One region of the Kitasatospora sp. NPDC059673 genome, then DNA from elsewhere that is predicted to be linked to it. Evidence: riboswitches for the same ligand, from Rfam matches in the RefSeq annotation. Region 1 holds a riboswitch; each other region holds the start of a gene.
What was found. A riboswitch is a leader RNA that binds a small molecule or an ion and turns the genes downstream of it on or off. The one in region 1 is predicted to bind cobalamin.
Positions count from the first base shown of each region.

Region 2: it holds a riboswitch for cobalamin, as region 1 does, so the genes downstream of both, ACFV18_RS28610 (HoxN/HupN/NixA family nickel/cobalt transporter) here and ACFV18_RS17635 (acyl-CoA thioesterase) in region 1, are expected to answer to the same signal.
Region 3: it holds a riboswitch for cobalamin, as region 1 does, so the genes downstream of both, ACFV18_RS12910 (ribonucleoside-diphosphate reductase subunit alpha) here and ACFV18_RS17635 (acyl-CoA thioesterase) in region 1, are expected to answer to the same signal.

Region 1 covers NZ_JBHWEN010000013.1:160,031-170,391, forward strand. The annotation lists gene ACFV18_RS17610 (tetratricopeptide repeat protein) at 1-2,118, shown strand, start outside; gene ACFV18_RS17615 (translation initiation factor 2) at 2,136-3,773, opposite strand; gene ACFV18_RS17620 (flavin monoamine oxidase family protein) at 3,974-5,842, opposite strand; gene ACFV18_RS17625 (MFS transporter) at 6,030-7,304, shown strand; gene ACFV18_RS17630 (sulfurtransferase TusA family protein) at 7,301-7,582, shown strand; cobalamin riboswitch at 7,868-8,013, shown strand; gene ACFV18_RS17635 (acyl-CoA thioesterase) at 8,081-8,518, shown strand; gene ACFV18_RS17640 (putative Ig domain-containing protein) at 8,794-10,361, shown strand, end outside.
Region 2 covers NZ_JBHWEN010000031.1:49,063-59,423, forward strand. The annotation lists gene aroC (chorismate synthase) at 1-706, shown strand, start outside; gene ACFV18_RS28580 (shikimate kinase) at 703-1,224, shown strand; gene aroB (3-dehydroquinate synthase) at 1,296-2,384, shown strand; gene aroQ (type II 3-dehydroquinate dehydratase) at 2,381-2,830, shown strand; gene ACFV18_RS28595 (AAA family ATPase) at 2,904-3,737, shown strand; gene ACFV18_RS28600 (Fpg/Nei family DNA glycosylase) at 4,062-4,868, shown strand; gene ACFV18_RS28605 (DUF6445 family protein) at 4,965-5,657, shown strand; cobalamin riboswitch at 5,738-5,934, shown strand; gene ACFV18_RS28610 (HoxN/HupN/NixA family nickel/cobalt transporter) at 5,986-7,080, shown strand; gene ACFV18_RS28615 (EamA family transporter) at 7,088-7,933, opposite strand; gene ACFV18_RS28620 (XRE family transcriptional regulator) at 8,059-8,637, shown strand; gene rpmG (50S ribosomal protein L33) at 8,764-8,928, opposite strand; gene ACFV18_RS28630 (aminopeptidase P family protein) at 9,063-10,169, shown strand; gene efp (elongation factor P) at 10,239-10,361, shown strand, end outside.
Region 3 covers NZ_JBHWEN010000008.1:233,029-243,389, reverse strand. The annotation lists gene ACFV18_RS12915 (ribonucleotide-diphosphate reductase subunit beta) at 16-1,035, opposite strand; gene ACFV18_RS12910 (ribonucleoside-diphosphate reductase subunit alpha) at 1,035-3,449, opposite strand; cobalamin riboswitch at 3,621-3,759, opposite strand; gene ACFV18_RS12905 (hypothetical protein) at 3,874-4,008, opposite strand; gene ACFV18_RS12900 (GlxA family transcriptional regulator) at 4,299-5,291, shown strand; gene ACFV18_RS12895 (histidine phosphatase family protein) at 5,299-6,045, opposite strand; gene mctP (monocarboxylate uptake permease MctP) at 6,212-7,807, opposite strand; gene ACFV18_RS12885 (DUF3311 domain-containing protein) at 7,828-8,130, opposite strand; gene ACFV18_RS12880 (GntR family transcriptional regulator) at 8,335-9,117, opposite strand; gene ACFV18_RS12875 (glycoside hydrolase family 3 protein) at 9,290-10,361, opposite strand, start outside.

The DNA of each region.
Region 1 (10,361 bases):
CACACCCCGGCCTTCGAACTGCCGCCCGAGCGCGCCCACTTCGTCGACCGGACCGAGGAACAGGCGCGCATCGCCGACCTCCCCGAACCCGACGGCGCGCAGCCCGCCACCCCGCAGGTGGTGACGATCAGCGGGCTGGGCGGCATCGGCAAGACCGCCCTGTGCGTGCGCCTCGGCCACCGCCTGGCCGACCGCCACCCGGACGGCGCGCACTACATCGACCTGGACGACTACCGCCGCGAGGGCGCGGCCGACCTGGCCGCCGTCCTGGCCGACCTGCTGTCCGGCCTCGGCGTCGAACGCGCCTGGCTGGCAACGGACTTCCGCTCGCTGGCCCGCCAGTACTGGGCCCGCACCCGGGGCGGCCGCCGACTCCTGGTGATCGACAACGCCCGCACCGGCGCCGAGGTCCAGCCGCTGCTGCCCGCCTCCGCCGCCAGCCTGGTGCTGGTCACCAGCCACGGCCCGCTGTACGACCTCGGCGACACCGCCCCGCTGGAGCTCGCCCTCGCTCCGCTCTCCACCGACCACATCGCCGAACTGCTGCGCCTGCTGTCCGGCGAACAGCGCTGGGCCGCCGCCGACCCCGCCACCGTGCACACCCTGGCCACCGCCTGTGCCGGACTGCCCAAGGCCGCCGAAGTGGCCGGCGAACTCGCCCGCCGCCTCCCGCACCGCAGCCTCGCCGCGCTCGCCGAACGACTCACCGCCGAACTCCATCAGCAGGGGAGCAAGCCCGTGGAGGCCGTCTGGGACGCCGCCTACGCCGAACTCGGCGCCGCCGCCGCCCAGTTGTACCGCATCCTGCCCGAGTGCCCCGGCCCGTCCGTCACCGAGCACACCGCCGCCGCACTGCTCGGCCGGAGCCTGCCGGCCACCGAGGACGCCCTCGCCGAACTCGTCGCCGCCGGACTGCTCGACTACCGCACCGGCGGCTACCGCCAGCACGCCCTGGTACGCGGCCACGCCGCCCGCCGCGCCCGGCAGGCCGACCCGGACGGCACCGAACGCGCCGACGCCCGGCGCCGCGTCCTGCACTGGCTGCGCCGCCAGAGCGCCCGCGCCGACCTGGTGATGGCCGGCACCCGCCTCACCGTCGAACCCGAGGTGCCGCCGCTGCCGGGCGTCCCCGACGCCGACCTCGGCACCGCCAAGTCCCAGGCGCTGCACTGGATGGAGGCCAACCGGCAGGCCCTGTACGGCGCGGTCGCCCTCGCCCACGACAGCGGCCGCGACCAGGACGCCGTGGCGCTCGCCGAATCGCTGTGGACGCACTTCCTCGACCACCCCCGGCACGCCGACGCCATCGACGCCTTCACCGCCGCCGTGGCCGCCGCCGACCGCGCCGACCAGCTGCCCGCCCGGATCCGCACCCGCTGCCTGCTGGCCCGGCCGCTGTGGGAGACCGCCCGGTTCGAGGAGGCCGCCACCGCCCTCGACCGGGCCCGCGCCCTCGCCGAGCTGCTCGGCGAGGAGTTCGCCGACCGCCGGCTCGCCGCCTCCGCCATCGACTTCCACGGCCAACTCGCCCTCGCCGAAGGCCAATGGGCCACCGAACGCGGGGACGCCGACACCGCCCGCGCGCACTTCGCCACCGCCCGCGCCGACTTCGACACGGCCCGCGCGATCCACCTGGCGATCGGCAACGCGTACGGCGCGGCGCTCCAGACCTACCAGTGCGCCAGAGCCGCTGCCGCCGCCGACGACCAGGCCGAGGCCGCCGAACTGTTCGCCCGGGCCCACCAGGCATTCGCCGGTATGGACGGACGCCAACGCATGACCGCCCGGGCCCGCTCCGGCCTCGGCCGGGCCCTGCTGCGGGCCGGCCGGTACCCGGACGCCGAACCCCACCTGACCGCCGCTCTCGCCGACGCCGAAGCCCGCCGCTCCACCTTCGACGAGGCCCGCATCCGCACCGACCTCGCCACCCTCGCCGACCGTACCGGCCGCCCCGCCGAGGCCGCACAACACCGCACCCGCGCCGCCGAGTTGCGGGCCGCCCACGGCGCCGCGCCCGACCCCGAACCCGGCCCCGGCCCGGACCCTGACCCCGGCGCCGCGCCCGACCCCGAACCCGGCCCCGGCGCCACGCCCAACCCCGGCCCCGACGAGAGCTGACCTCCCGCCACCGCCCGTCACAGCTCCGCGTCGAGCTCCTCGGCGAGCGCCGGGCGGACGGTGAGCCGGGCGGTGAACGGGCCCAGCGCGCAGTCGAGTTCGGCGGGGAGACCGGCCGCCGGGTGGGCGCCGAGCCAGGCGTGGACGGCGGAGACCGCGGCCGTGGGATCGATCCGGTGGATGCGGCCGCCGGCCCGGCCAGGCGCGAGCTGCACGGTCAGTGGGCCGCGGTGCCGGTGCAGCAGGACGCAGCGGTCGGCGGACATCACCGCCGCTGCGGTCAGGCAGGCGGGCAGTTCGTCCAGTACGTGCGTGGCCCAACCGGACACCGTCCAGCGGCCGGAACCGGGGCGCCGCCACAGCACGGCGGCGCTGCGCACCTGAGCCAGCGCGGCCACCGGGTGCTCGGCGGACAGGTGGTGGATCGGCAGCTCGGTGGCGGCCGGGAAACGCTCCACCCGCACCCGCTGCCCGTCGACCTCGGCCCGCACCGCGAGCGTCGGCGCGGCCGACCGCGGCACCGACGGCACCGGTAGCGGCTGCGGCAGCACCACCTGCCGAGGGGGCGTCAGGTCGAGCAGCCGGTACAGCTCGGTGCGCAGCAGGCCCAGCGCCTGCCCGGGCCGGTCGAACGCGTCAGCGGCGGGGCCCCGGGCGAGGGTGGTCGCGGCCAGGTCCAGGCCGCGAACGCTCTCCAGGCCGGTGAAGCGCGGCGCGGCGGCCAGCAGCCGGGCCATCGGGGTGCCGGCGATCAACTCCCGCCCGCCGTCGTAGGCGTTCAGCACGGGGCGGCCGAGCGCGGCGGCGTACAGCGCGGTGGAGCCGTGGTCGGTGATCACCGCGTCGGCGGCGACCAGGACCGCCGCCCAGTCCTGGTGCGGGGAGGGCAGCAGCAGCCCGGCCCGCAGCTCGGGGCGGAACTGCTCGGCGAGGTCGAGGCGGCTGCGTTCGCCGATCTCGTTGGGGTGGACCAGCAGCGCGACCCGGTAGCGGTCCACCGGCAGGCCCAGCACCAACTCGCCCGGAAGTTCGGGGCGTTGGACCAGCAGACTCTCCGGCCCCCAGGTGGAGAGCACCGCCAGCAGGGTGCGGTCGCCGAGGTCGAGCGCGGCCCGGTACACCTCGCGGCGGGGGTTCGACTCCAGCATCCGGTCCAGCGTCGGATCGCCGACGACGACCGCACGGGTGGCCGCCGGCGGGCAGAACTCGGCCAGCCGGGACAGCTGTTCGGCATGACCGAGACCGTGCAGATCGGCCCACGGCGCGCCGTCGGAGAGCAGGAACGCCGGGTCGAGGCCGGACGGCAGCTCGGGTGAACCCTCCTCGCGCAGCGCCTTGTTGAAGCCCGCGCCGTGCGGCAGCAGGGCCCGGGCGCGAGCGGACAGGCTGGCCAGCGCGCCCTTCGGGCTGGTGGTCAGGACGAGGTCGAAGGGCCGTTCGGTGGCCTGCTCGAAGTCGATCACCCGGGCGCCGGAGCGGTCCAGCGCGGCCAGCGCCTCCAGGTCGAACCGGGAGCCCGGCACCAGGGTGAACCAGCGGGAGATCCGGCCGTCGCCCTCGAACACCGGCAGCACGTCCAGCAGTCGGTGCAGTGCCACCGCCGAGCGGAACGCCAGCAGCACGGAGCGCCGCTGGTCCCCGCCGGTGTCGCGCATGCGCCGATGGTATCGGTGCGCCCGCCGCCCCGCCCGCCGGGACACGGCCGCTGATGGCCGGTCGGGCAGCCCGACCCGCCGTCGGGAAGGGCTCCGGCCGGGACGGCGAAACGCCCGCCGCCAGCACCCGACTGACGAAGCATCGGGTACCGGCGGCGGGCGGTGCGAGCGTTGCGGGCGCTGCGATTTGGTGCCGCTGGTCAGACGGTGTTGGCGACCTGCAGCGCGGCCTCCGTGCCGGAGGCGATCGCGCCCGAGATCCACGCGTGGTAGCGCGGCTGGCAGTGGTCGCCGGCGAAGAACAGCTTCCCTTCGACGGGCGTCGCCACGTGCGGGCCGAGGCTGAGCAGCTGCCCGGGCGTCTCGATGACGGCCTCGCCCAGCGCCCAGCGATTGCGCAGCCAGGACTGCGAGACGTGCCGGTCGGTGACGTAGCGCCGGATCCGCTCGCCGTACAGGCCGGTCAGGTGTTCCAGCGCCTCGGTGTGCCGGTCGGCGGGGGTGAGGGCGTCGAAGCGCAGCGCGTCCTCCGCCCAGTTGTAGGCGGCCAGCACCACACCGCCGGGTGCGCCGCCGTCGCTGGGGTGGGAGGGGAAGTAGACGAACCGGCCGGCCTCGTCGGAGACGCAGCCGCCGCCGACCGCGGCCACCGCGTCGCCGTGCGGGGCGGGCTTGTAGTCGTTGCCGAGCTTGTTCTTCCAGGTCGCCTCGTCCCACTCCCACCAGCGCTCGGTGAACTCCAGCAGCACCTTGTGCGCGGTGTCGTGCTTGAGTTCGTTGATCGCCCGGCGCTTGCCGTAGGGGAGCAGCGGCTCGAAGTCGACGTGCCGCAGCGCCGCGAACGGCACCGCCAGCACCACCATGTCGGCCCGGTACTCGGTGGGCTTGTTGCCGATCGCGCCGTCGCAGGCCTCGTCCTCCGGGCCGGTCTCGGGTTCGGCGGTCACCGTCACGCCGTGCTCGTCCGTGCGGACCCGGGTGGCCACCTGGCCGCGCTCGATCGACAGGCCCTTGGCGAGCGCCTCGGTGAGCGCGTCGGTGCCCGCGTCGAACTCGAAGTAGGTGACCGACGGGTTGATGTCACCGGCGTCGAACACCGAGTGCAGGAAGCCGTAGGACAGCCGGCTGGTCAGGTTCTCCAGCGTGCCGACGGCCTGGATCTGGGCGTCGCTCCAGCCCTCGCCCTCCTGCAGGTAGCGCAGCAGCGAGTAGCCGTCCATGTCGTACAGCAGGTCGGCCATGCCGGTGACCCGCTCCGCGATCGGCTTGTCGGTCCAGGTGCCGTCGGGGTTCTTGTCCATGGTGTAGGCGCGGGCGGTGTCGAGCGCCTTGTCGAAGGCCGCCGCGGTGGTCTGGTTGCTGTCCCAGCCGAAGCTCTTGTTGATCGGGCCCGGGTTCTCGGCGTACTGCTTCTTGGTGACGGTCTGTCCGTTGACGTGCACGAAGCGGCTGCCGAGACCCTTCGGCGCGACGTACGCGGGGGCTTCGCCGCTGGTGAACTCCTCACCCGTCCACGACTTGTACGCCACCCTGGAGTCGTGGGAGACCTGGTCCGGCAGCGGCGGGAGGTCCACCAGGTCGAACGGGCGGCGCGGCACCTTCAGGTGGTCGGCCAGCGCGAGGGTCAGCACGTGGCTGGACGGGATGCGCATCGCGCCGGCCTCCGCGTGCAGCCGGGAGTCCTGCCACACGTCGCCGCGGAAGGTCTTCACCCGGCCGCCCACCCGGCTGCGGTTCGCCTCCAGTACCCGCACCTTGTGACCCGCCGCCTGCAACAGCCGGGCGCACACCATTCCGGCCACGCCCGCGCCGACCACCAGCACGTCGCGCGTCTCGGTCTTCTTCACGCGCTGACGGCCGGTCAGCAGCTTCAGGTACTCCAGGGTCAGGTCGTTGTGGTCGGCGTCGGTCAGCAGGATCCGGCGCGCCATGATCAGCGCCGCCGCCTTCCGCGCCGGGTCGGGCGGGGCCGCGTCCGCCGCACGAGAGATTCCGGCCCCGGGGCCGGTCAGGGCGGCGGCGGCCGCCGCGCCGCCAGAAGCAAAGAGCAGTCCGCGTCGAGAGATCACCGCCCCACCTTGGCAGCGCCGCGCACCCCGGGACGCGCGCTCCGCCCACCTGGCCCCTTTCACCACCCGCCAGGGGGGCGCTTGCCGCACTCACCTGGCGCGCCCCGTCCCCAACTGTGCGCCGGGCGGTTTTGCGGCGAGGGGTCGTTAGGATATTCCACGAAACTTTGGATAACCGAGGAGAGCCGTGACGTCAGAGACCAGCACCACAGCGCCGCCACCCGCCGAACTCGCCGCCGACCCCGCCGTTCAGCGGCACATCCTGCGGGTCCTGGTCACCTCCCAGATCCTCAGCGGTGCCGGGCTGGCCGCCGGCATCACCGTCGGCGCGCTGCTCGCCCAGGACATGCTCGGCAGCACCGGGCTGGCCGGGCTGCCCAGTGCCCTGTTCACCGCCGGCAGCGCGCTCACGGCGATCGTGGTCAGCCGAATATCCGCCGCCCGCGGCCGCCGCCCCGGACTCGCCCTCGGGTACGCCACCGGCGCCGTCGGCAGCGTCGGCGTGATCGCCGCCGCCGCACTCGACAGCCCCGTCCTGCTGTTCCTCGCGCTGTTCGTCTACGGCGCCGGCACCGCCACCAACCTCCAGGCCCGGTACGCCGGGGCCGACCTCGCCGCCCCCGGACACCGCGCCCGGGCGATCTCCACCGTGCTGGTCGCCACCACCCTCGGCGGCGTCCTCGGCCCCAACCTCGCCGCCCCCACCGGCGACCTCGCCGAGGCCCTGCACCTGCCCCGACTCGCCGGACCGTTCCTGCTGGGCGGCGTGGCCTACGCCGCCGCCGCGCTCGTCCTCGCCACCCGGCTGCGCCCCGACCCGCTGCTGCTCGCCCGCGCCGCCGCCGCGGCGGCCCCGGCCGCCGAGACCCCGGCGGACACCGCCGACGGCACGTCAACGGCCCGCACCCGCAACCGCGTCCTGCTCGGAGCGCAGGTGATGGTGGTCACCCAGCTCGTCATGGTCGGCGTGATGACCATGACACCCGTCCACATGCACGACGCCGGACAGGGCACCGCCGCAGCCGGGTTCGTCATCGCCCTGCACGTCGCCGCGATGTACCTGCCCTCCCCGCTCACCGGACGCCTGGTCGACCGGCACGGCCCGCTCACCGTCGGCGCCGCCGCCGGACTCACCCTGCTCGCGGCCGGCGTGCTCGCCGCCCTCGCCCCCGCAGACTCCCTCCCGCTGCTCGCCCTCGCACTCGTCCTGCTCGGCCTCGGCTGGAACTTCGGCCTGGTCTCCGGCACCGCGATCCTCACCGACGCCGTCCCGCTCGCCACCCGCGCCAAGACCCAGGGCAGCGTCGACGTCGCCATCGCCATCTCCGGCGCCACCGGCGGCCTCGCCTCCGGCGCCGTCGTCGACCTGGCCGGCTACCCCGTCCTCGCCTTCGGCGGCGGCCTGGTCGCCCTGCTGATCCTCCCCGCCCTCGCCACCGCAGCCACCCGGGCCCGACGATGACGGACCACCAGACCCCCCAACTCACCATCGACGGACGCGGATTGCTCTGCGTCACCCTGCTCCTGCGGCTGCGCGCCGCCATCGCCGACGCCCCCGCCGGCACCCTCGTCCACATCCACGCCACCGACCCCGCCGCCCCCCTCGACCTCCCCGCCTGGTGCCACCTCACCGGCCACCACTACCTCGGCCCCGTCACCACCGACACCTACGCCCTGCGCCTGACCGCCAACCCCACCCCCACCCGCCCCGACGCCCCCTGGCACCGCCCGACACCCTGACCGCCCCCCGGCCGGCCCGCCACTCGCGCGGCCGCCGGGAGCACCGACTGCCGTGGGCCCGACCGTCGGACGGGAGCGCTCCGGGCCTGCCACCACGTCCTGCTCCCGTCGTCGCCGAGACCTGTGCGCTGCGACTCACGCCGCCCCGCCCCGCGTGGACGCCCCGTGGCGTCGTCCGGCAGGCTGGCGGCCCCCTTGACCGCCGGGCGGACTGAGCACCTCCGGCGGGGATATAGGCTGGTCGGGCAGCGGTTCGCACCCGTCCGAGCCAGGGCAGGGGCGTCGTAAGAGGGAACCTGGTGCGAGTCCAGGACTGCCTCGCAGCGGTGAGCGGGAACGACCGCCGTCACACGCACTGGGCCCGACCGGTCCGGGAAGCGACGGCCAGTAGGCAGGCCCTCCACGGGAGATGTCCGCGAGTCCGAAGACCTGCCGCCGCCCGCAGCGCCCACCGGTGCCGCGGATCGCCCAAGCCGCGACTCGCGAAGGAGAGTTGACGTGGCAGATCAGACCGTCGCACCCGTGGTGTCCGCCGCCAAGCCCGCGCAGGCGTCCCAGGTGACGCTCGCGCACATCATGAGTGAGCACGACACCAATCTCTACGGCACCATCCACGGCGGCGTGGTGATGAAGCTCATCGACGACGCCGCGGCCGCCGCTGCCGCCCGGCATGCCGAAGGCCCGGCCGTCACCGCCGCCGTGGACGGCATGACCTTCCTCGCCCCCGTCCGGGCCGGCGACCTGCTCACCGCGCACGCCGAGCTGGAGCGGGCCGGGCGTACCTCGATGACCGTCCACGTCACCGTCACCGCCGAGCGCTGGAACGCCACCGGCCCGGTCACCCGGGTCGCCACCGGAAGGCTCACGTTCGTCGCCATCGACGCCGACAGCCACCCGCGCCCCGTCCCGGCCCTGCTCGAACCCGCAGCTGCCTGACACCTCGTCACCACCCGAGCCCGAGCCCGAGCCCGAGCCCCGAGCCCTGAGCCCTGAGCCCCGAGCCCGGAACGCCGTCCCACCTGGCGTTCCGGGCTCGCGGCTTTGAGTGATCACCATCACGTGGGGACAAACCGCATCATTGCGGACGGCGTGTGATCGACATGTTCCGTTCAAGCTCCGATTACCCCACCATGGCAGCGTGTGCCCGCCTACGCGCGTAGCGCAGGCGCACCCGCACCCCCATGGTTCCTGTGGTTCGAGGAGATTGACAGATGATCAGAACGTGGAAGGCCGCCCGCCCGCTGGCCCTCGCCGCCACCGCACTGGTGGTCGCCGCCGGCGCGAGCGCCGTCCCGCAGCACGCCACCGCGGCCACCCCCAAGAACGCCGCCGCGGCCGCCGCCACCACCACCCCGAAGCGGGTGCTGTTCGACAACACCAAGGCGGAGACCGCGGGCAACGCGGACTGGATCATCTCCACCAGCCAGCCCGACCCGCTGGCGCAGAACGCCAACCCGAGCAGCGAGACCAGCTGGACCGGCGCCATCTCGGCCTGGGGCGTGGCCCTGCAGAAGACCGGCAACTACAGCCTGAAGACGCTGCCCGCCGGCAACACCATCACCTACGGCACCGGCGGCGCGCTCGACCTCGCCAACTTCGACGAGTTCGTGATCCCCGAGCCCAACATCCGCCTCAGCGCGGCCGAGAAGACCGCCGTGATGACGTTCGTCCAGAACGGTGGCGGCCTGTTCCTGATCTCCGACCACACCCAGAGCGACCGCAACAACGACGGCTGGGACTCCCCGGCCATCATCAACGACCTGCTGACCAGCAACGGCGTCAACAACAACGACCCGTTCGGCTTCTCCGTCGATCTGCTGAACATCACCACCGACAACCCGCGGGCGATCTCCGCCACCGCCGACCCGGTGATCAACGGGCCGTTCGGCACCGTCACCGGCTCGATCATCCGCAACGGCACCACCTTCACCCTCAAGCCCGCCGACAACCCGAACGTCAAGGGCCTGGTCTACCGCACCGGTTACAGCGGCAACACCGGCGCGGCGTTCGCCACTTCGACCTTCGGCAAGGGCCGGGTGGCGATCTGGGGCGACTCCTCGCCGATCGACGACGGCACCGGCCAGTCGGGCAACACCCTCTACAACGGCTGGAACGACCCGGCCGGCACCGACGCCGCGCTCGCCCTCAACGCCACCGCCTGGCTCGCCCAGGGCAGCGGCTCCGGCGGCAACACCGGCTCGGTCTCCCTCGCCAACCCGGGCGCCCGCACCGCCACCGTCGGCACCGCGACCAGCCTCCAGCTGTCCGCCACCGACACCGCCGGCGGCACCCTCGGCTACGCGGCCACCGGCTTGCCCGCCGGACTGACCGTCAACCCCGCCACCGGCCTGATCAGCGGCACCCCCACCACCGCCGGCACCAGCACGGTCACCGTCACCGCCACCGACTCCACCGGCCCGTCCGCCAGCGCCACCTTCACCTGGACGGTCACCGCGAGCGGCGGCACCACCTGCACCCCCGCCCAGCTGATCACCAACCCCGGCTTCGAGAGCGGCAGCACCTCCGGCTGGACCGAGACCAACAGCGGCGGCTCCAGCACCATCAACAGCAGCACCAGTGAGCCCGCCCACAGCGGCACTTACGACGCCTGGCTGGACGGCTACGGCGCCACCAACACCGACACCCTCGCCCAGACCGTCACCCTGCCGACCGGCTGCGCGAACTACAACCTCAGCTTCTGGCTGCACATCGACAGCGCCTCCTCCACCACCACCGTCTTCGACACCCTCACCGTCACGGCCAACGGCACCACCCTGGC
Region 2 (10,361 bases), on a different contig from region 1:
CTGCGGCATCGAGATCGTCAGCCACGTGGTGGAGCTGGCCGCCGCCAAGGCCCCGGCCGGGGTGCTGCCGCTGCCCGCCGACGAGGCCCGGCTGGACGAGGACCCGGTGCGCTGCCTGGACGCCGACGCGTCGAAGGCGATGGTGGCCGAGATCGACCAGGCCCACAAGGACGGCGACACCCTGGGCGGCGTGGTCGAGGTGCTGGCGTACGGGGTGCCGGTCGGCCTCGGTTCGCACGTGCACTGGGACCGCCGCCTGGACGCCCGCCTCGCCGCCGCACTGATGGGCATTCAGGCGATCAAGGGCGTCGAGGTCGGTGACGGCTTCGAGCTGGCCCGGATCCCCGGTTCCCAGGCGCACGACGAGATCCTGCCGACCCCCGAGGGCGTCAAGCGCGCCAGCGGCCGCTCCGGCGGCACCGAGGGCGGCCTGTCCACCGGCGAGCTGCTGCGCGTCCGGGCCGCGATGAAGCCGATCGCGACCGTCCCGCGCGCCCTGCAGACGCTGGACGTGCGTACCGGCGAGCCCGCGAAGGCGCACCACCAGCGTTCCGACGTGTGCGCCGTGCCGGCGGCCGGCATCGTCGCGGAGGCGATGGTGGCGCTGGTGCTGGCCGACGCGGTGGCGGAGAAGTTCGGCGGCGACAACGTCTCCGAGACCCGTCGCAACGTGCAGTCGTACCTCGACAACCTGATCGTCCGATGAGCACCCCGGCGGTTGTGCTGGTCGGCCCGCCCGGCAGTGGCAAGTCCACCGTCGGGCGGGTCCTCGCGGAGCGGCTCGGCCTGCCGTTCCGCGACACCGACGAGGACATCGAACGGACGGCCGGCAAGCCCATCCCGGAGATCTTCGTGGACGAGGGCGAGCCGCACTTCCGGCGACTGGAACGCGAGGCCGTCGCAGCCGCCGCCGCGGACCACCCTGGCGTGCTCGCGCTCGGCGGCGGCGCCGTGATGGCCCCCGCCACGCGTGAACTGCTCGCCCCGCTGCCCGTGGTGTTCCTGGAGGTCGCGCTGGCCGACGCGGTCAAGCGGGTCGGCCTGGACGCCCCCCGTCCGCTGCTCGCGGTCAACCCCCGGGCCCGCTGGCGCGAGCTGATGGAGGCCCGCCGCCCGCTGTACCTGGAGGTCGCCACCGCCGTGGTCGACACCGAGGGGCGCACCCCCGAGCAGGTCGCCGACGCCGTACTCGAAGCACTGGAGCTGAAGAACCCCTGTGAGTGAGCGAAGCGAACGAGCCAATTGGACCGGCTGTTGTCACGAAGTGACCGCCGAGCGAAGCGAAGGTGGGAGCAATGAGTGACATCGTTCGGATTGCTGTCGCGGGCAGTGACGGCCACGCCCCGTACGAGGTGCTGATCGGGCACCAGCTGCTCGGCGAACTCGCCCCGCTGATCGGCCCGAAGGCCAAGCGCGTCGCGATCATCCACCCGGAGGCGCTGGAGGCCACCGGCGAGGCGATCCGCGAGGACCTGGTCGACCAGGGCTACGAGGCGATCGTCCTGCAGGTCCCGAACGCCGAGGACGCCAAGAGCGCCGAGGTCGCCGCGTACTGCTGGTCGGTGCTCGGCCAGACCGGCTTCACCCGCAGCGATGTGATCGTCGGCCTGGGTGGCGGCTCGACCACCGACCTGGCGGGCTTCGTCGCCGCCACCTGGCTGCGCGGGGTGCGCTGGATCTCGGTGCCCACCACGCTGCTCGGCATGGTGGACGCCGCGGTCGGCGGCAAGACCGGCATCAACATCGCCGAGGGCAAGAACATGGTCGGCGCCTTCCACCCGCCCGCGGGCGTGCTGGCCGACCTCGGCACCCTGGAGACCCTCGGCAAGCACGACTACGTCTCCGGCCTGGCCGAGGTGATCAAGGCCGGCTTCATCGCCGACCCGGTGATCCTCGACCTGATCGAGCAGGATCCGGCGGCCGCCACCACCCCCGCGGGCCCGCACACCCTGGAGCTCATCCGGCGGGCCATCCAGGTCAAGGCCGACGTGGTCTCCGGCGACCTCAAGGAGTCCGGCCGCCGGGAGATCCTCAACTACGGCCACACCCTCGGCCACGCCATCGAACGCAACGAGCGCTACAAGTGGCGGCACGGCGCGGCCATCTCCATCGGCATGGTGTTCGCCGCCGAACTCGGCCGCCTGGCCGGGCGGTTGGACGACGCCACCGCCGACCGGCACCGCACCGTGCTGGCCTCGGTCGGCCTGCCGCTCAGCTACCGGGCGGACGCCTGGCCGAAGCTGCTGGACGCCATGAAGATCGACAAGAAGTCCCGCGGCGACCTGCTGCGCTTCATCGTCCTGGACGGTCTCGCCAAGACCTCCGTGCTGGAAGGCCCCGACCCGTCGCTGCTGGTCGCCGCGTACGCGGAGGTCTCCGGATGACCGCCCCCGTCCCGGTGCTGGTGCTGAACGGCCCCAACCTGGGCCGACTGGGCTCCCGCGAACCCGACGTGTACGGCTCCACCTCGTACACGGGGCTGGTCGCGCGCTGTGCCGCACTGGGTGCGCAGCTCGGTCTCGCTGTGGAGGTCAGGGAGACCAACTCCGAGGCGGAGATGGTCGGTTGGCTGCACCAGGCGGCGGACGCCAAGACTCCCGTGGTGATCAACCCCGGTGCGTTCACCCACTACTCGTACGCGATGCGGGACGCCGCGGCGCAGCGCACCGCCCCGCTGATCGAGGTGCACATCTCCAACCCGTACAGCCGCGAGACCTTCCGGCACACCTCGGTCATCGCCGCGGTCGCCTCCGGCACCATCGCGGGCTTCGGCCTCGGCTCGTACGAACTCGCCCTGCGGGCGCTGGCCGAACAGTTGACCACCCGCTGAGCGCTGCGCGGCCCGGTGGCGGACTTGTGCCCGCCACCGGGCCGACGTGTACATTCGGCGCAGGGAGGTGACGGTGAGCCAGTACGCGCAGAGCCACCATCCGGGGGGCCAGGTGCCACCCCGCCCGGGGACGCCCCCGTATCCGACGGCCCCTCAACAGCCGTACCCCGCACCGGCACTGCCCGCCACCCAGGCCATCCCCACCCTCGGACCGATCGTCACCCGCCCCGACCGGCCGACCGTCCCGCTCAAGGCCGTCGCGCCCGGCGGTACCGGGCACTTCCTGCTCCCCAGCGGCGGCACCGTCCAACTCCCTGCCGCGCCACCGCCGATGCCCGCACCGGCCGCCCCGCTGCCCGTCGGACCGATCGCCGTCCTGCTGATCGGCGCGGCCGGCGCCGGCAAGACCACCGTCGCCCGCTACTGGGCCGAGCGCCGCCCCACCCCCACCGCGCACATCAGCCTCGACGACGTCCGCGAATGGGTCCAGGCCGGGTTCGCCAACCCGCAGTCCGGCTGGAACACCGCCTCCGAGGCCCAGTACCGCCTCGCCCGCCGCACCTGCGGCTTCGCCTGCCGCAACTACCTTGCCAACGGCATCTCCTGCATCATCGACGACGCCGTCTTCCCCGACCGCCCCGCGATCGGCCTCGGCGGCTGGAAACGCCACATCGGCCCCGGCATGATCCCCGTCGTCCTGCTCCCCGGCCTCGACCGCGTCCTCGCCCGCAACGCCCAACGCTCCGGCAACCGCCGCCTCTCCGACGACGAAGTCGCCCGCATCCACGGCCGCATGGCCGGCTGGCGCACCTCCGGCCTCCCCATCATCGACAACTCCAACCTCACCGTCCCCGAGACGGCCGCGGCGCTCGACCAGGCGATCCTGAGCCGGCTGCACCAACGCTGACCCCCTGCGGGGAGCTCCCTCCACCCGACCACACGACCCGAGACGAGCACAGCGCGAGGCCGCCCGGGGCAAACCGGCTGTGCGGGGGGCTGTGGTGCGGGGTTTCCGCTGCGCGGAGGTTCGGCGGCCGGGGCCTTGGTGTGTGGGTCTCTGCCGCATGGGTCTCTGCTGTGCAGGTTCTCCTCGTGCGGGCGTCCGCCGCGCGCTTGTGCTGGGTGGGGTGGTTGCGTCGCGGGTGGGCGGTGGGCCTCTGGGGTGAAGGGGTGTCGGTGGGGGCGGGGAGAATAGGGGGGTTGGACGGGATCGATCGAGGAGTTGACGCGGGTGCCCGAGGGGCATGTGGTGCATCGGTTGGCCGGGCTGAACGGGGAGCTGTTCGGGGGGCGGGCGGTGCGGGTTTCTTCGCCGCAGGGGCGGTTCGGGGAGGGGGCCGGGCTGCTGGACGGGCGGGTGCTGGACGTGGCGGAGGCGCACGGGAAGCATCTGTTCCTGGGGTTCGGGGACGACTGGCTGCATGTGCATCTGGGGTTGTACGGGAAGTACGAGTTCGGGGTGGGGGAGGCCCCGGAGCCGGTCGGGCAGGTGCGGTTGCGGATGGAGAACGAGAGCGGGTTCGCGGATCTGCGGGGCCCGACGGCGTGCGAGGTGATCACGCCGGGGGAGAAGGCGGCGTTGCACCGGCGGCTCGGGCCGGATCCGTTGCGGCCGGGCGAGGTGGGGGATGCCGCGTGGCAGCGGATCTCGCGGAGCGGGACGACGATCGCGGCGCTGCTGATGGACCAGAAGGTGCTGGCGGGTGTCGGCAATGTGTACCGGGCGGAGGTGCTGTTCCGGCTGGGTATCAGTCCGCACCGGGCGGGCCGTGATCTGCGTCGCGCCGAGTGGGACGCGATCTGGGCGGATCTGGTGGCGCTGATGCGTGAGGGGGTCGCGGCGGGGCGGATCGACACCGTCCGGCCGGAGCACACGCCGGAGGCGATGGGGCGTCCGCCGCGGGTGGACGACCACGGTGGTGAGGTGTATGTGTACCGACGGCAGGACCAGCCCTGCCTGGTCTGTGAAACCCCGGTGCGGACCGAGGAGTTGGCGGCCCGGAACCTGTTCTGGTGCCCGCGCTGCCAGCAGTCCTGACGGGCCGTCATCACGGAGGGTAATGACAAAGCCTTGACGCAAGGTTGACCGGCCCTTGGGCGAGGGCCCCGGAGCGCGCTACCTATTGTCGGGTCCATGCCCGTGCAACCGTTCCGGGGCCCGCGCCCGACCCCGGCCCTTCCGGTCCTGCCGTACCGCAAGCCCACCAAGGGCCGCGACTACTGGGTGCTGGACGACGTCCTCCCGGACCCGGACGCGGTGCGCGCCCGGCACCTGGCCCGCACCGACTGGGACGAGGGGTACCCGCACAAGCCGGAGTCCTGGCCGGGGCTGCGGGCGATGCCCGGCCTGGAGCCGGACGAGTTGGCACACGTCGAGAAGCTGGTGCGGGAGACCGTGCAGGTGCCGCGGATCTGGGCGCTGAGCGAGGCCGAGGGCGGCACGTTCAACCACAACTGCGTGCAGGTGGTGGGGGCGGGGGAGTGCGAGCCGCGCCCGCACACCGATTCGCGTTCGCTGTGCCGCTACGCCGCCGTGCTGTACCTCAACCCGAACGTGCCGAAGCGGTGCGGGACGAGTTTCTACCGGCAGAGCCTGCCCGGGGGCCGGCTCGGCGGGAACACCGTGGTCGCCCCGCACAACAACCTGGTGGACGCGCTCGGCACCCGTTTCGTCCCGCCGGACTCGTTCACCGAGGACCTGGCCGTCCCGCACCGCTACAACCGGCTGCTGCTGTACACCGCCAACTTGATGCACACCGCCACCGAGTACTACGGCGCCACGCTGGACGAGAAGCGGATGACCTGCGTGTTCTTCTGGATGGCGTGACGCGCCGTCAACCGGCCGGGTGGGAGTGATCTGCGACACCCGCGGACGGGTCCGGTCTTGCCGCTGCGCCCGGGGCGGTTCTACGGTGGTCGGGCCGTGGTGTTCGGGAAGCCGGTGCACTGTGCCCGTCACAGGAGTCCGGAGCGGCCCTCGCCACTGTGATCGGGGAGTCGTCGGCTCCCACCTCGTGCCACTGGCCGTTCGCGGCCGGGAAGGCCGGGCGCCGACGCCGAACACCCCGTCAGCCAGGAGACCGGCCACGGCATCTCACGAAGTGATCCACGAGGTGCTGGAGCGTGATGCGCGGATGACCGCGTCCGATTCGACCATGCCCGGAAACGTCCCGGGCTCCCCTTTTCCTGCTTTCCGCTGGCGTCGCGAGGACACCTGGCGCACGGCCGGCCTGATGGCGGTGATCCTGGCCCTGCACGTGGCGGCGTTCGGGACGCTGCTGTTCCTGGTGGTGCCGGAGAAGTACCAGGTGGGTACCCAGGTGTTCGGGGTGGGCCTGGGCATCACCGCCTACACCCTGGGCATGCGGCACGCCTTCGACGCCGACCACATCGCGGTGATCGACAACACCACCCGCAAGCTGATGGCGGACGGCCGCCGGCCGGTCTCGGTGGGCTTCTGGTTCGCCCTCGGGCACTCCTCGATGGTGGTGCTGATGGCCGCGCTGGTGGCCGGCGGGGCCGCGCTGGCGGGCACGCTGATGGACAAGGACTCGACGACCCATCAGGTGCTGGGCACCATCGGCACCACCGCCTCGGGGGCGTTCCTGTACCTGATCGCGGCGCTCAACCTGGTGGCCCTGCTGGGCATTCTGCGGGTGTTCCGGGCGATGCGGGCCGGCGTGTACGACGAGGCCGAGCTGGAGAAGCACCTGAACTCCCGGGGCTTCCTGGCCCGGGTGCTGAACCGGGCGACCCGGTCGATCACCCGGCCCGGCCAGATGTTCCCGGTGGGCATGGTGCTGGGCCTGGGCTTCGACACCGCCACCGAGGTCACTCTGATGGTGATGGCGGGTTCGGGCGCGGCGTCCGGCGTGCCCTGGTACGCGATCGCCTGCATGCCGCTGCTGTTCGCGGCCGGGATGAGCCTGTTCGACACCCTGGACGGCACGTTCATGAACTTCGCCTACCAGTGGGCGTTCTCCAACCCCGTCCGCAAGGTGTACTACAACCTGACCATCACGGGGCTGTCGATCGCAGTGGCCTTCGTGATCGGCACCATCGAGCTGGTCACGGTGCTGCACGACAAGTTCGGGCTGGACGATCCGGTGTCCGGCTGGATCGCCGGACTGAGCCTGGACAACGTGGGTTTCGTGATCGTCGGCCTGTTCGTGGTGGTGTGGGCGGCGGCGATCGGCTACTGGCGGATCGCCCGCCGTTCCAAGGCGTTCTCCGGAGCGGGCACGTTCTGACGGAACGTCAACCGGCGGCCAGGATCAGCGTTCCGGCGACGGCCAGCCCGGCGCCGACCACCTGGACCCGCAGCAGGCGTTCCTTGAGCAGGCCGCGCGCCATCAGCGCCGTCACCACCGGGTAGAGGGAGGCCAGCACCGCCGCCACCGCGACCGAGCCCAGCTGGGTGGCGGCGGTGTACAGGCCGTTCGCGGCCACGTCGGCGACGCCGACGGCGGTCAGCGAGGGCAACGAACGGGCCGCGCCGCGCAGTTCGAGCGGCTCCCGGCCGGCGGCGGCGGCCAGCATGCCGATGCCGACCACCGCGTTGGTCAGTCGTTGCACGCACAGCGTCAGCAGCAGGCCGCCGTCGGCGCCGGCGTGCCCGATCAGGGCGAGCACCGCGCCGAACGCGAACGCGGCGGAGAGGGTGAGGACCAGGACCCGGCGGCTCACGGCCGGTCCGCCGCGCTGCGGGCCGCCGGCCAGCGCGACCCCGGAGATCGCCACCAGGATCCCCAACCCCTGGACGGCGCCCGGCCGTTCACCGAGGAACAGGCCCACCCCGATCGGCACCAGCACGCCGACGGTGGCCAGCGGCGACACCACGCCCATCGGCCCGAGCGCCAGCGCCCGGTAGAAGGCGAGCAGCGCGATGGGCCCGATCACCCCGGCCGCGACGGCGTACCAGAGCGCGGGCCCGGCGTCCGTCCAGCCGCCGGTGGCGGTGACGGCCAGTACGAGGACCAGGGCCGCCGCGGTCTGCGAGAGCACCACCACGCCGAGCGCGGGCAGGCGGCGGGTGATCGCGCCGCCGCCGTAGTCGGCGACGCCCCAGAGCAGGCTGGCGAGCAGCGCGAAGGCGGCGCTCATGAGGGCGTCGGGCGGGGAGCGGGGGGCAGCATGATGGACTCCGCAGTACAGTCGGTGGATCTGTCCTGCCGCCGCAGCATAGTTCAACCAACTGAACCGACCCAACTAAAATATTGGACTCAAGCGTGCCGGAACCCGATCTCGTCACCCAGGCCCTCGCCCGCAACCTCAAGCGGCTGCGCACCGAGCGCGGCCACACCCTGGACGCCCTCGCGGCCCGCTCCGGCGTCAGTCGCGGCATGGTGGTCCAGATCGAGCAGGCCCGCACCAACCCCAGTGTCGGCACCGTGGTCCGGCTCGCCGACGCCCTCGGCGTCTCGATCGCCCGACTGCTCGACTACGACGAGACCTCGGTGGTGCGGATCATCCCCGCCGAGGAGGCCGTGCGGCTGTGGAGCGGCCCGGAGGGCGGCAGCGGCATCCTGCTGAACGGCATCGAGGCCCCCGGCCCGCTGGAGCTGTGGACCTGGCACCTGCGGCCCGGCGAGACCCACGCCTCCGACCCGCACCCGGCCGGCACCGTCGAGATCGCCCGGATCGACGAGGGCGAACTCACCCTGGTCCTCGACGGCCGCGCCCACCTCATCCCGGCCGGCTCCACCGCCTCCTACGAGGCCGGCACCGCCCACAGCTATCGCAACGAGGGCACCACCGACTGCCGCCTCACCCTGGTGGTCTCCGTCCCGGCGCCGGCCGGCAAGTGACACCGGGCAAGTGCCACCGGCCCAGCGGCGCCGGGCAAGCGACACCCGGCAGGTGGCGCCCGGCGGTTGAGCACGGCGAAGGGCCCCGGGAGTTCGCCGACTCCCGGGGCCCTCGCACGCCGGTGCTCAGCGGGTCTCGCGGAACTCCACGTGCCGCCCCGCCACCGGGTCGAACTTCCGCAGGGCGATCCGGTCGGGGTTGTTCCGCCGGTTCTTGCGAGTCACGTAGCTGAAGCCCGTCCCCGCCGTGGACCGGAGCGTGATCACCGGTCGCAGCTCGCTGCGCGCCATCTCGAACCTCCCAATCCCGGCAACGATTGCCGTTTTCAGGTGGCCACAACGCTTCCCCGGCCCGTCGCATTCCCGCCCACGATCGGGCCCGTCCCGACGGGCGGCCCCCCGGAGCGGTTCGTAGGCTCGGAGACATGTCCGACGCGCACGCCGCCCGACGCGAACGCCTCCGCGAGTACTGCAGCGCCTCCGGAGCCGATGCCGCGCTGATCACGCGCGCCGCCAACGTCCGCTACCTCGCGGGCTGTCCGCCGTGCGGCGCCGCGCTGCTGCTCACCCGCGAGCGCGCGGTGCTGGCGCTGCCGCAGGACGTGCCGCCCGAGGAGTCCGTCGAGCGCGAGGTGGACGAGGAGGTGGCGCGGCTGTCGGCGCCCGCCGAGACGGATGCCGCGGTCGCCGCCGCCGAGGCCGCCGCCCGGCTGCGGGTGCGGGACCTCGCCGTCGAGGAGCACGACCTGACGGTCGCCCGGCACCGCGCGGTCGCCCGCGAGGCCGAGCCCGCCCGGCTGCTCGACCTGGACCGGGCGGTGGAGCGGCTGCGGGTGGTCAAGGACGAGCACGAGCTCGCCGACCTGCGGATCGCCGCCGAGATCGCCGACCAGGCGCTCGGCGAGCTGCTCGAATCGATCCTGGTCGGCCGCACCGAACGCCACCTGGCGATGGAACTGGAGCGCCGGATGATCGACCACGGCGCCGACCGGGCCGCCTTCCCGGTCTCGGTCGGCACCGGCAGCCATTCCGGCCTGGAGCGCCACCAGCCCACCGACCGCCGGGTCGAGGAGGGCGACTTCCTCACCGTCGCCCTGGGCGCGCAGTACCGCGGCTACGGCATCTCGACCGCCCGCACCTTCGTGATCGGGGCCGCCCCCGCGTCCTGGCAGGTCGAGTTGCACCGCCTGGTCTTCCGGGCCCAGCGGGCCGGCCGGGAGGCGCTCGGGCCGGGCGTCGAGCAGCACGTCCCGGACGATGCGGCCCGGTCGATCCTGCAGGCCGCGGGCCACGGCGAGCACGCCGTCCACCCGCTCGGGCACGGCATCGGCCTGGAGATCAGGGAGGCTCCGCGCCTCGGGCCCGCCGACATGGGTAAACTGGACAATCGCGTGCCGGTCACCGTCGGTCCAGGAGTGCATCTCCCGGGTCGCGGCGGTGTCCGGATCGAGGACACGCTCGTGGTGCGGCCTCCCGAGGAGGGCGGGCCCGAGCTGCTCACCATCACCACCAAGGAGCTCCTCGCGCTGTAGCCCGACGGGCCGCGGCGGCGCTCTGCTTGGTGTTCTTTGACAGCGGACATATCAGGAGTAAGTGCGCCCGTGGCTACCACGAACGATCTCAAGAACGGCATGGTCCTCAAGCTGGACGGCGGCAAGCTCTGGTCCGTCGTCGAGTTCCAGCACGTCAAGCCCGGCAAGGGCCCGGCCTTCGTGCGCACCAAG
Region 3 (10,361 bases), on a different contig from region 1:
CGTTTCGGCGTCGGCCTAGAAGTCGTCGTCGAAGGAGACCGAGCCCTCCACGGCGACCTGGTACGCGGAGACCCGGCGCTCGAAGAAGTTGGTCAGCTCCTGGACGTTCTGCAGCTCCATGAACCCGAACGGGTTGGTGGAGCCGTAGCGGATCGGCAGGCCGAGACGGGCCAGGCGCTGGTCGGCGACGGCCTCCAGGTACTGGCGCATCGAGGCGGTGTTCATGCCGGGCAGGCCGTCACCGCACAGGTCCTGGGCGAACTGGAGCTCGGCCTCGACGGCCTCCTCCAGCATCTCGGTGACCTGCTGGGCCATCTTGTCGTCGAAGAGGTCGGGCTCCTCCTCGCGGACGGTGTCGACCACCGAGAACGCGAAGTCCATGTGCATCGACTCGTCGCGGAACACCCAGTTGGTGCCGGTCGCCAGGCCGTGCAGCAGGCCGCGGCTGCGGAACCAGTACACGTAGGCGAACGCGCCGTAGAAGAACAGGCCCTCGACGCACGCCGCGAAGCAGATCAGGTTCAGCAGGAAGGCCCGCCGGTCCTCCTTGCTCTGCAGCGAGTCGATGTGATCGACCGCGTTCATGTACTTGAAGCAGAACTGGGCCTTCTGCGCGATGGAGGGGATGTTCTCCACCGCGGCGAACGCCGCCGCCCGGTCGTCCGGGTCGGGCAGGTAGGTGTCCAGCAGCGTCAGATAGAACTGGACGTGCACGGCCTCCTCGAACAGCTGCCGCGACAGGTAGAGCCGCGCCTCCGGCGAGTTGATGTGCTTGTAGAGGCTCAGCACCACGTTGTTCGAGACGATCGAGTCACCGGTGGCGAAGAACGCGACCAGCCGGCCGATCATGTGCCGCTCGCCGTCGCTGAGCTTGGCCAGATCGGCGACGTCGGAGTGCAGGTCCACCTCCTCGACGGTCCAGGTGTTCTTGATCGCGTCCCGGTACCGGTCGTAGAACGACGGGTAGCGCATCGGACGCAGCGTCAGCTCGAAGCCCGGGTCGAGCAGCATCTTCTTCTGGTCTTCGGAGCTCATTACTGGCACGCCTCGCAGGACTCGGGGTTCTCCAGGGAGCAGGCGATGGCGTCCTGCTCGGCCTGGCTGAGGGTCGGGGTCTGCACCGGCACGGGCGCGGCGGTGCGGGCGGCACCCGACGCGGCCTGGGCGATCCGGGTCGCGGGGCGGGAGCGCAGGTAGTAGGTGGTCTTCAGACCGACCTTCCAGGCGTAGGCGTACATCGAGGACAGCTTGCCGATGGTCGGCGCCGCCATGAACAGGTTCAGCGACTGGCTCTGGTCGATGTACGGCTGCCGGGCGGCGGCCAGGTCGATCAGGGCGCGCTGCGGCAGCTCCCACGCGGTGCGGTACAGCGAACGGACGTTCTCCGGCAGCCACTTGAAGTCCTGCACGGAGCCGTTGGCCTCGCGCAGCGCGTCCCGGGTCTGCTGGTCCCAGACGCCGAGCTCCTTCAGCTCGCGCACCAGGTACGGGTTGACCTGGAGGAACTCGCCGGACAGCGTCTCGCGCTTGAACAGGTTGGACACCTGCGGCTCGATGCACTCGTAGACGCCGGCGATGGACGCGATGGTCGCGGTCGGGGCGATCGCCAGCAGCAGCGAGTTGCGCAGGCCGGTCTCGGCGATCCGGACGCGCAGCGCCTCCCAGCGCCCGGCCCACTGCGGGGTGGCGCTGCCGAAGTGGTCGATGTGCAGCTCGCCGCGGGCCGCGCGGGTCTCGCCGTACGCCTCGTGGCGGCCGAACTGCTCGGCGAGGTCCGCGGAGCGCTCGTACGCGGTGAGCATGATGCGCTCGGCGATCAGCGTGGAGAGGGCCTTGGCCTCGGCGGAGTCGAAGTCCAGCCGGAGCTTGAAGAAGACGTCCTGCAGGCCCATCACGCCCAGGCCCACCGGGCGCCAGCGGGAGTTGGACGCCCCGGCCTCGGTGGTCGGGTAGAAGTTGATGTCGATCACGCGGTCGAGGAAGGTGACCGCGGTGCGCACGGTGGCGTCCAGGCGGTCCCAGTCCATGGCGTTGATCAGGTCGTCGGCCGAGGCGCCCGGGGCGACGTGCGCGCCCAGGTTGACCGAGCCCAGGTTGCAGACCGCGGTCTCGGAGTCGTCGGTGACCTCCAGGATCTCGGTGCACAGGTTCGAGGAGTGCACCGTGCGGCCCGGCAGCGCGGTCTGGTTGGCGGCCCGGTTGGAGGCGTCCTTGAAGGTCATCCAGCCGTTGCCGGTCTGCGCCAGGGTGCGCATCATCCGGGCGTACAGGGTCTGCGCGGGGATGGTGCGCACGGCCTTGCCGGCCAGCTCGGCCTTGCGGTAGGCCTCGTCGAAGTCGGCGCCCCACAGGTCGACCAGCTCGGGGACGTCCGCCGGGGAGAACAGCGACCAGTCCTCGTTGGCGTTCACGCGGCGCATGAACTCGTCCGGGATCCAGTGCGCCAGGTTCAGGTTGTGGGTGCGCCGGGCCTCCTCGCCGGTGTTGTCGCGGAGCTCCAGGAACTCCTCGATGTCGGCGTGCCAGGTCTCCAGGTACACGCAGGCCGCGCCCTTGCGCCGTCCGCCCTGGTTGACCGCCGCCACGGAGGAGTCCAGGGTGCGCAGGAACGGGACGATGCCGTTCGACTTGCCGTTGGTGCCGCGGATCAGCGAGCCGCGGGAGCGGATCCGCGAGTAGGACAGGCCGATGCCGCCGGCGTGCTTGGACAGCCGGGCGATCTGCGCGTAGCGGTTGTAGATCGAGTCCAGGTTGTCCAGCGGCGAGTCCAGCAGGTAGCAGGAGGACATCTGCGGGTGCCGGGTGCCGGAGTTGAACAGCGTCGGGGAGCTGGTCAGGTACTCCAGGCGGCTCATCAGCTTGTACAGCTCGGCCACCTCCAGCACCGACTGCTCGGAGGTGCCGACCGCCAGGCCCGCCGCGACGCGCAGCAGGAAGTGCTGCGGGGTCTCCACCACCTTGCGGGTGATCGGGTGGCGCAGCAGGTAGCGGGACTGCACGGTGCGCAGGCCGAAGTACTCGAAGCGGTCGTCGCCGGCGGCGTCGATCAGCGAGTCGAACAGCTCGGTGTGGGCGGCGACGAACTCGGCGGTCGCGTCGCCGATCAGGCCCTCGGCGTGGCCGACGGCGATCGAGGCGGAGAACGAGGTGACGCCCTGGGAGGCGGCCTCGTCGGCGATCTCCATCGCGAGCAGGCGGGCGGCCAGCTTCGAGTACTGCGGGTCCTCGGCGATCATCGACGCGGCGGCCTCCACGGCCAGCCCGCGCAGCTCGGCGAAGTCCGAGCCCGCGTGGCGGCCGCGCAGCGCGGCGGCGGCGACGTGGCCGGGGTCCACCTGGGGGAGGTCGGTGCTGCGGTCGGTGAGCAGCCGAAGCAGCGCCGCACCGGGGTCGGTGAAGGCGTCGGCGGAACCCTGGGACGGCAGGGTGACTGAGGCGGCGACGGTCAAGGCGCACTCTCTCCTGTGGCGGCGGCGGACGTGGCTCAAGGTGTCCGGTGGCGCGCGTGCGGCAGGGGAGGACGGCACGCCGAAAACGCTCGATCGGCGCGCGAAAGACCCACCCCCGGCCCGCCCGCGAGGCCGGACGGCAAAGCTGTGCTGCATGGCGTCTGCGGGGATGCCGTGTCGCACACCGTCAGCAGGTCCTCGGACTGCGCGGGCGTCGCTACAGCCCGCTCACCGTTGCGGGGCAGTCCCGGATTCGCACCGGGTTCCCCTGCTTCGACAGCGAGGTCGAGCATACATGTTGTGGCGGCTGGAGCTGGCGGCACCAGATGTAGTAGCGCGTGTCGCGTCAGAGGTGCCGCGCGTAGACAACGGAAACCACGCCGGAGCCACCAGGGAACCGCCGCAGAACCGTCGCAGAACCGCCTCAGAACCGCATCGTGCAGACCATCAGGTCCACGCCCGGGGCCGCCTCCCAGTCCCGCTCGGGGGCGCGGAGGAAGCCCAGAGCATCGTAGATCCGGTGCGCCGCGGTCATCTGCGGCCGGGTGGAGGACGCCATCCCGGCCAGCTCGGGTTCCCGGCTGCGGTCGATCGCCGCGCGGTGTCCCGGAGGAGCTCGGCGTGGCCGGATCCGGGGCGGGTGCGGCCGTCGCCGGCGAAGGCTTCGACGCCGACCTCCCCGGCTCCGGCGAGATCGTGGTCCGGGGCGCGGCGGACGGTCGGGGAGTGCACCCGGACAGTGTGCCGGACGGCTCGCGGCGCGGTTCGGCCAGGTCCCGGTCAGGGGTGGGGCAGTGCTGGCAGGAACGCGCCGTTGCCGCGAAATCCTGCCACTGCCATGCTGGGCCGATGCTGAAGAACGTCGCGGTGATCGTGCTGGAGGACATCCACCCCTTCGAACTGGGCGTGGCCTGCGAGGTGTTCGGCATGGACCGCAGCGCCGCCGGCCTGCCCGGGTACGAGTTCGGCCTGGTCGGCGACCGGCCCGGCCCGATGCGCACCCACGCCGGCTTCGCGGTGCAGGTGCCCCACGGCCCGGAGCGGCTCGCCGAGGCGGACCTGGTGATCGCCGCCGCCACCGGCATCCGCGAGCACTACCCCGAGGCGCTGTGCGAGGCGCTGCGGGCCGCCCACGCGCGCGGCGCGCACCTGCTGTCGATCTGCTCCGGCAGCTTCCTGTTCGGCGCCGCCGGCCTGCTGGACGGCCGCCGCAGCACCACGCACTGGCAGTACGCCCACCTGATGGCCGAGCGCTTCCCACTGACCACCGTCGAACCCGACGTGCTGTACGTGGACGACGACCCGGTGATCACCTCGGCCGGCACCGCCGCCGGCATCGACGCCTGCCTGCACCTGGTGCGCAAGGTGCAGGGCGCCGAGGTGGCCCGGGAGATCGCCCGCCGGATGGTGGTCGCCCCGCACCGCGACGGCGGGCAGGCGCAGTTCATCAACCGCCCGCTGCCCGAGAGCGACGGCGACTCGCTGGCCGGGACGCTGGAGTGGATGCGCCGCCGCCTCGACCGGGAGGTCAGCGTGGACGACCTCGCCCGGCACGCCCACATGTCCCCGCGCACCTTCGCCCGGCGCTTCCAGCAGGAGACCGGCACCACCCCGCACCGGTGGCTGACCGGCCAGCGGGTGCTGCTCGCGCAGCGCCTGCTGGAGTCCACCGACGAGAGCGTGGACGCCGTCGCCGCCCGCTGCGGCTTCGGCAACGCCGCCACCCTGCGGCACCACTTCGGCCGCCGCCTCGGCACCACCCCGCAGGCCTACCGGCGGGCCTTCGGCGGCCCGGGCGGACCCGGGGGGCCGGGGCGGGCCGCCGAGCGGCAGCCCGCCTGACGGCCGTTCAGGACAGGTGCGAGGTCTGGTTCCAGCCGGACGGCCGCAGCCGGCCCTCGCGGGCCCGCCACACGCTGGTCGAGCAGTTGCTCACCGGCGGCAGCGCCAGCAGCTCCTCCTCGCCCAGCCGGTCCAGCACATGACGCAGCATCAGCACCGTGCAGTCGTGGGCGACCAGCAGCACCGGCCGGCCGGCCTCCTCCTCGTTCAGGTCGCGCAGCAGACCGCGCACCCGCAGCGCCACGTCCAGCCAGGACTCGCCGCCGGGCGGCCGGTAGTACAGCTCGCCCATCCGCCGCCGGCGTTCCGCCTCGGCGGGGTGGTCGCGTTCGATGGCGGCCTTGGTGAGCATCTCCAGCACGCCCAACTCGCGGTCGCGCAGCCGCTCGTCGTAGCGGACCGGCAGGCCCACCGGGACGGCGCCCAGCCCGGACGCCTGGGCCAGGGCGATTCTCGCGGTCTCCACGGTGCGCACGTACGGGGAGCACCACACCGAGCGGGGCCGGTCGGCGGGCGGCAGGGCGGCCCACCAGCGGCCCAGGTCGTGGGCCTGGGCCTGGCCGCGCAGGGAGAGCGGGATGTCGGCGTCCCGGCAGGTGATCGGGACGGTCAGGGCGCCGGTGGAGTCCGCGTGCCGGAACTCCACGTTGGCGGTGGATTCGCCGTGCCGGGTGGCGATCAGGACCGACGGCAGCCGCCGTCCGCCGTCGGTCTGGGCGCGGTGTCCGTTGCGTACCGTGGTGAGGTCGGTCATTGGCGGTGGCTCCCCGTTGTCGGTGCTGCTTCGGTGGTGCTCGTCTCTCCCGGTCTCTCCCGAAAACGCCTGTCATAACAGATGATCGCGCCGTCACCCCAGTGTCCACTGAGGCAACGGCGCGACCCAAGGGCGCACAGGGGGGCCGGTTGCGCCCCCGCACGCGTCAGTGCGCCAGCGTGGGCTGCGGGGCCCGCTCCACGGCCTCGTCGCCGGCCTCCGCGGAGTAGTCGGCCTTCGAGGTCTCGTCGAGGCCCTCCGGGGCCTTCAGGGCCCGCAGCACCAGCGTCAGCACCACCGCGACGAGCAGGTTCAGCACGAACCCGGTCAGGCCGATGTAGCCGATCTCGCCGATCACCGGGATCTTCGCGGCCGACCCGCCGAAGTGCGCGGTGGCCGGGGAGGACACCCCGTACGCCTTCCAGGTGCCGTAGATCATGCCGGTCGCCCAGCCGGCCAGCAGCGCCCAGCGGTGGAACCACCGGGTGAACAGGCCGGCCACCAGCGCCACCGCGGTCTGCAGGATCCACACGCCGCCCAGCAGCTGCATGTTGATCGCCGCCTGCTTGTCCATCAGCAGCACGAACGCCAGCGCACCGACCTTCACCAGCAGCGAGGCGATCTTCGCCACCCGGGTCTCCTCGGCCGGTGTCGCGGCCGGCTTCAGGAACTCCTTGTAGACGTTGCGGGTGAACAGGTTCGCCGCGGCGATCGACATGATCGCGGCCGGCACCAGCGCGCCCACCCCGATCGCCGCGAACGCCACCCCGGTGAACCAGCTCGGGAACATGTCCGCGAACAGCTGCGGAACGGCCAGCTGGGCGTTGAACTTCTTGTCGCCCTTGCTCACCCCGGCGGCGATCGCCATGAAGCCCAGCAGCGCCAGCAGGCCCAGCATCAGCGAGTACGTCGGCAGGATCGCCATGTTCCGGCGCACCGTGTTGCGGGACTTCGCCGCCAGCACGCCCGTCACCGAGTGCGGGTACATGAACAGCGCCAGCGCCGACCCGAACGCCAGCGTCGCGTACGACCATTGCCCCGCCGGCCCGGTGATCAGCGAACCCGGCGCCTTGTGGGTCACCGGGTCCGGAGTGAACTTGTGCGCCGCCGCGTCGAAGATGTGCCCGTAGCCGCCCATCCGCATCGGGATGTAGATCACCGCGACCAGGATCACCACGTACACCAGGGTGTCCTTGACGAAGGCGATCAGCGCCGGCGCCCGCAGCCCCGACGAGTACGTGTACGCCGCCAGCACGCCGAACGCCAGGAACAGCGGCAGGTCCTGCAGGAACCAGTTCCCGGTGCCGCCCACGCCCAGCACGTCCAACACCGCCTGGATGCCCACCAGTTGCAGCGCCACGTACGGCATGGTCGCCAGGATGCCGGTCAGCGCCACCGCCACCGACAGCCCGCGCGACCCGTACCGCCCGCGCACGAAGTCCGCCGTCGTCACGTAGCCGTGCACCCGCGACACCGACCACAGCCGGGGCAGGATCAGGAACACCAGCGGGTACGCGATGATCGTGTACGGCACCGCGAAGAAGCCCGCCGCGCCCGCCCCGTAGACCAGGGCCGGCACCGCGATGAACGTGTACGCCGTGTACAGGTCGCCGCCCAGCAGGAACCAGGTGATCCAGGTGCCGAAGCTGCGGCCGCCCAGACCCCACTCGTGCAGGTGCTGCGCGTCGTCCGCCCGGCGCCAGCGCGAGGCCAGGAAGCCCATCACGGTGACCGCGACGAAGAACAGCAGGAAGACCGTCATCGCGGTCCAGTCCACGTGCTTCACGACTGCGCACCCCCGTCCGGCTGGGACGGCAGCGGGAGCGGCTCGGCCGAGGCGGCCTTGCGGGCCGCCTCGTCACGGCGCAGCAGCAGGTACGCGGAGGTGGTGAACACCGCCGACAGCGGCACCCACATCAGCTGGTACCAGTAGAAGAACGGCATACCGCCGAGCACCGGGTCGGTCTTGCTGTACGACGGCACCCACAGCACCACCACGATCGGCACCAGCAGGCACAGGCCGGCCAGCACCCGGGCGGGGGAGAGCGCGGGCAGTGCGCCCGCGGATGGGGATTGAGACGACACGAGCGGCTCCCGGATGACGAGGAGTCACCTCACTGGCACCGCACCGCACATCGCTGTGCGTCCGCCGGGCAGCACCTTCGGTGATCGAAAGGTCCCCGCGAGAGTAGGACAGGGCAGTGACTTGTGTCACTACCCTGTCAACTATGCGTTACGCGGGCCGCTGCACCCGCGTCGTGCGGGTCGTCCCGAAACCGGAGGTGGGAGCTACGCGGGCCGCTTCAGCCGCGTGGTGAACTTGTACCGGTCCCCCCGGTAGATGGACCGCACCCATTCCACCGGCGCGCCGTCCGCGTCGAAGGAGTGCCGGGACAGCTGGAGCATCGGCAGGCCCAGGTCGGAGCCGAGCAGACCGGCCTCGCGCGGGTTGGCCAGGGTGGTCTCGATGGTCTCCTCGGCCTCGGCGACCGTCACCCCGTAGACCTCGCGCAGCGCGGTGTAGAGCGAGTTGTGCTTGGTGAGGTTGCGCCGGAGCGCGGGGAAGCGCTTGGCCGACAGGTGCGCCACCTCGATCGCCATCGGGTCGCCGTTCGCGAGCCGCAGGCGCTCGATGCGCAGGACGCGCCCGCCGGGCTTGATGTCCAGCAGCGGGGCGAGCCGCTCGTCCGCGGAGATGTACGCGACCTCGACCAGCCGGGAGGTCGGCTCCAGGCCCTGGGCGCGCATGTCCTCGGTGTAGGAGGTCAGTTGCAGGGCCTGCGCGACCTTCGGCTTGGCGACGAAGGTGCCCTTGCCCTGGATGCGCTCCAGCCGGCCCTCGACCACCAGTTCCTGCAGCGCCTGCCGGACGGTGGTGCGGGAGGTGTCGAACTGGGCGGCCAGCGCCCGCTCCGGGGGCACCGGGGTGCCGGTCGGCTGGGTCTCGGTCAGCTGGAGCAGGTGCCGCTTCAGGCCGTAGTACTTCGGTACCCGGGCCGTGGTGGTGGCAGGGCCGGTCTGGGTCGGCACCGTGGAGCCCTCGGCGAGCGCCGCATCCCTGTCGCCACTCATGGCAGCTCTCACTCCTCGTTGGAGACGGGGCCTTAAGAGACCCCTAAGTCCTATGTAACAGCACATGTTTGCACGCACGGGTGAGCAAGTGGGAGCACCTGCGGGCAAACCGGCATGCGAGGGGCCCGGAACGGAGCGCCTGGCGTCCGCCCCGGGCCCGTCCCCGAGTGTCTCAGCCGGCGGTGGCCGCGGTCACCGCGAGCCCGGCCAGCGCCTCCGCCGCGGCTGTCGCGCAGACCCGCGAACCGCCGTACGTGGCCAGGGTGGTGACGCCGAGCGGGGCGAACAGTCCGGCCAGCCCGTGGGCGGTGCCGATCTCCACCACCACGGCGTCGGGGCGGTGCTCCACCAGGGCGAGCGCGGCCCGGCGCATCCAGGAGTGGCGGTGCACGTCGCGCACCACCAGCACCAGCGGACGGCCCACCGCCGCGCCGAGCAGCGGGGCGGTGTCGATCTCGGCGTCCTCGGCGGCGACCGCCACGTGCAGCAGGCCGGAGCCCTCGGTGACGGTGGCCGGCGGGGAGACCCGGCTGGAGGTGGTGCCGGGGACCAGCTCGGCCAGCGGGCCGGCCACGCCCCACGGGGTGTCCTCGCCGGCCGCGATGTTCGCGCCGGGGGAGAACTCCACCACGTGCGGGATCCCGCCCAGCGGGCGCAGCTCGCCGGTGATCCGCAGCGCCCGGCGGGCGGCGGTCAGGCCGACGCCGGCCTCGCCCTGCCGGCCGGCCAACGAGGCCCGCGGCCCGGCGGACCAGCGGGCCACCGCACGGTTGCGCTCGGCCGCCTCGTGCAGCCGCCCGGCCGGCAGCCGGCCCTCGCGGACCGCCCACACCAGCGCGTCGCGCAGGTAGACGAAGGCGTCCTCGTCGTGCAGGCCGCCGCCGACGCAGATGGTGTCGGCGCCGGCCGCGACGGCCCGCACCGAGCCGGCCGCGACGCCGTGGGTGCCGGAGATGGCGCCCATCTCGATGCCGTCGGTGACGATCAGTCCGTCGAAGCCCATCTCCTCGCGGAGCAGCCCGGTCAGGATGCGCTGCGACATCGTGGCGGGCAGCTGGGCGTCGTAGGCGTCGAACAGGATGTGCGCGGTCATGATGCTCTTCACGCCGGCCGCGATGGCGGCCTTGAAGGGCAGCAGGTGCTGGCCGAACTGCTCGGCGGCCAGGTCGATCCGGGGCAGGCCGAGGTGCGAGTCGCCGGCCGTGTCGCCGTGGCCGGGGAAGTGCTTGGCGCAGGCCGCGACA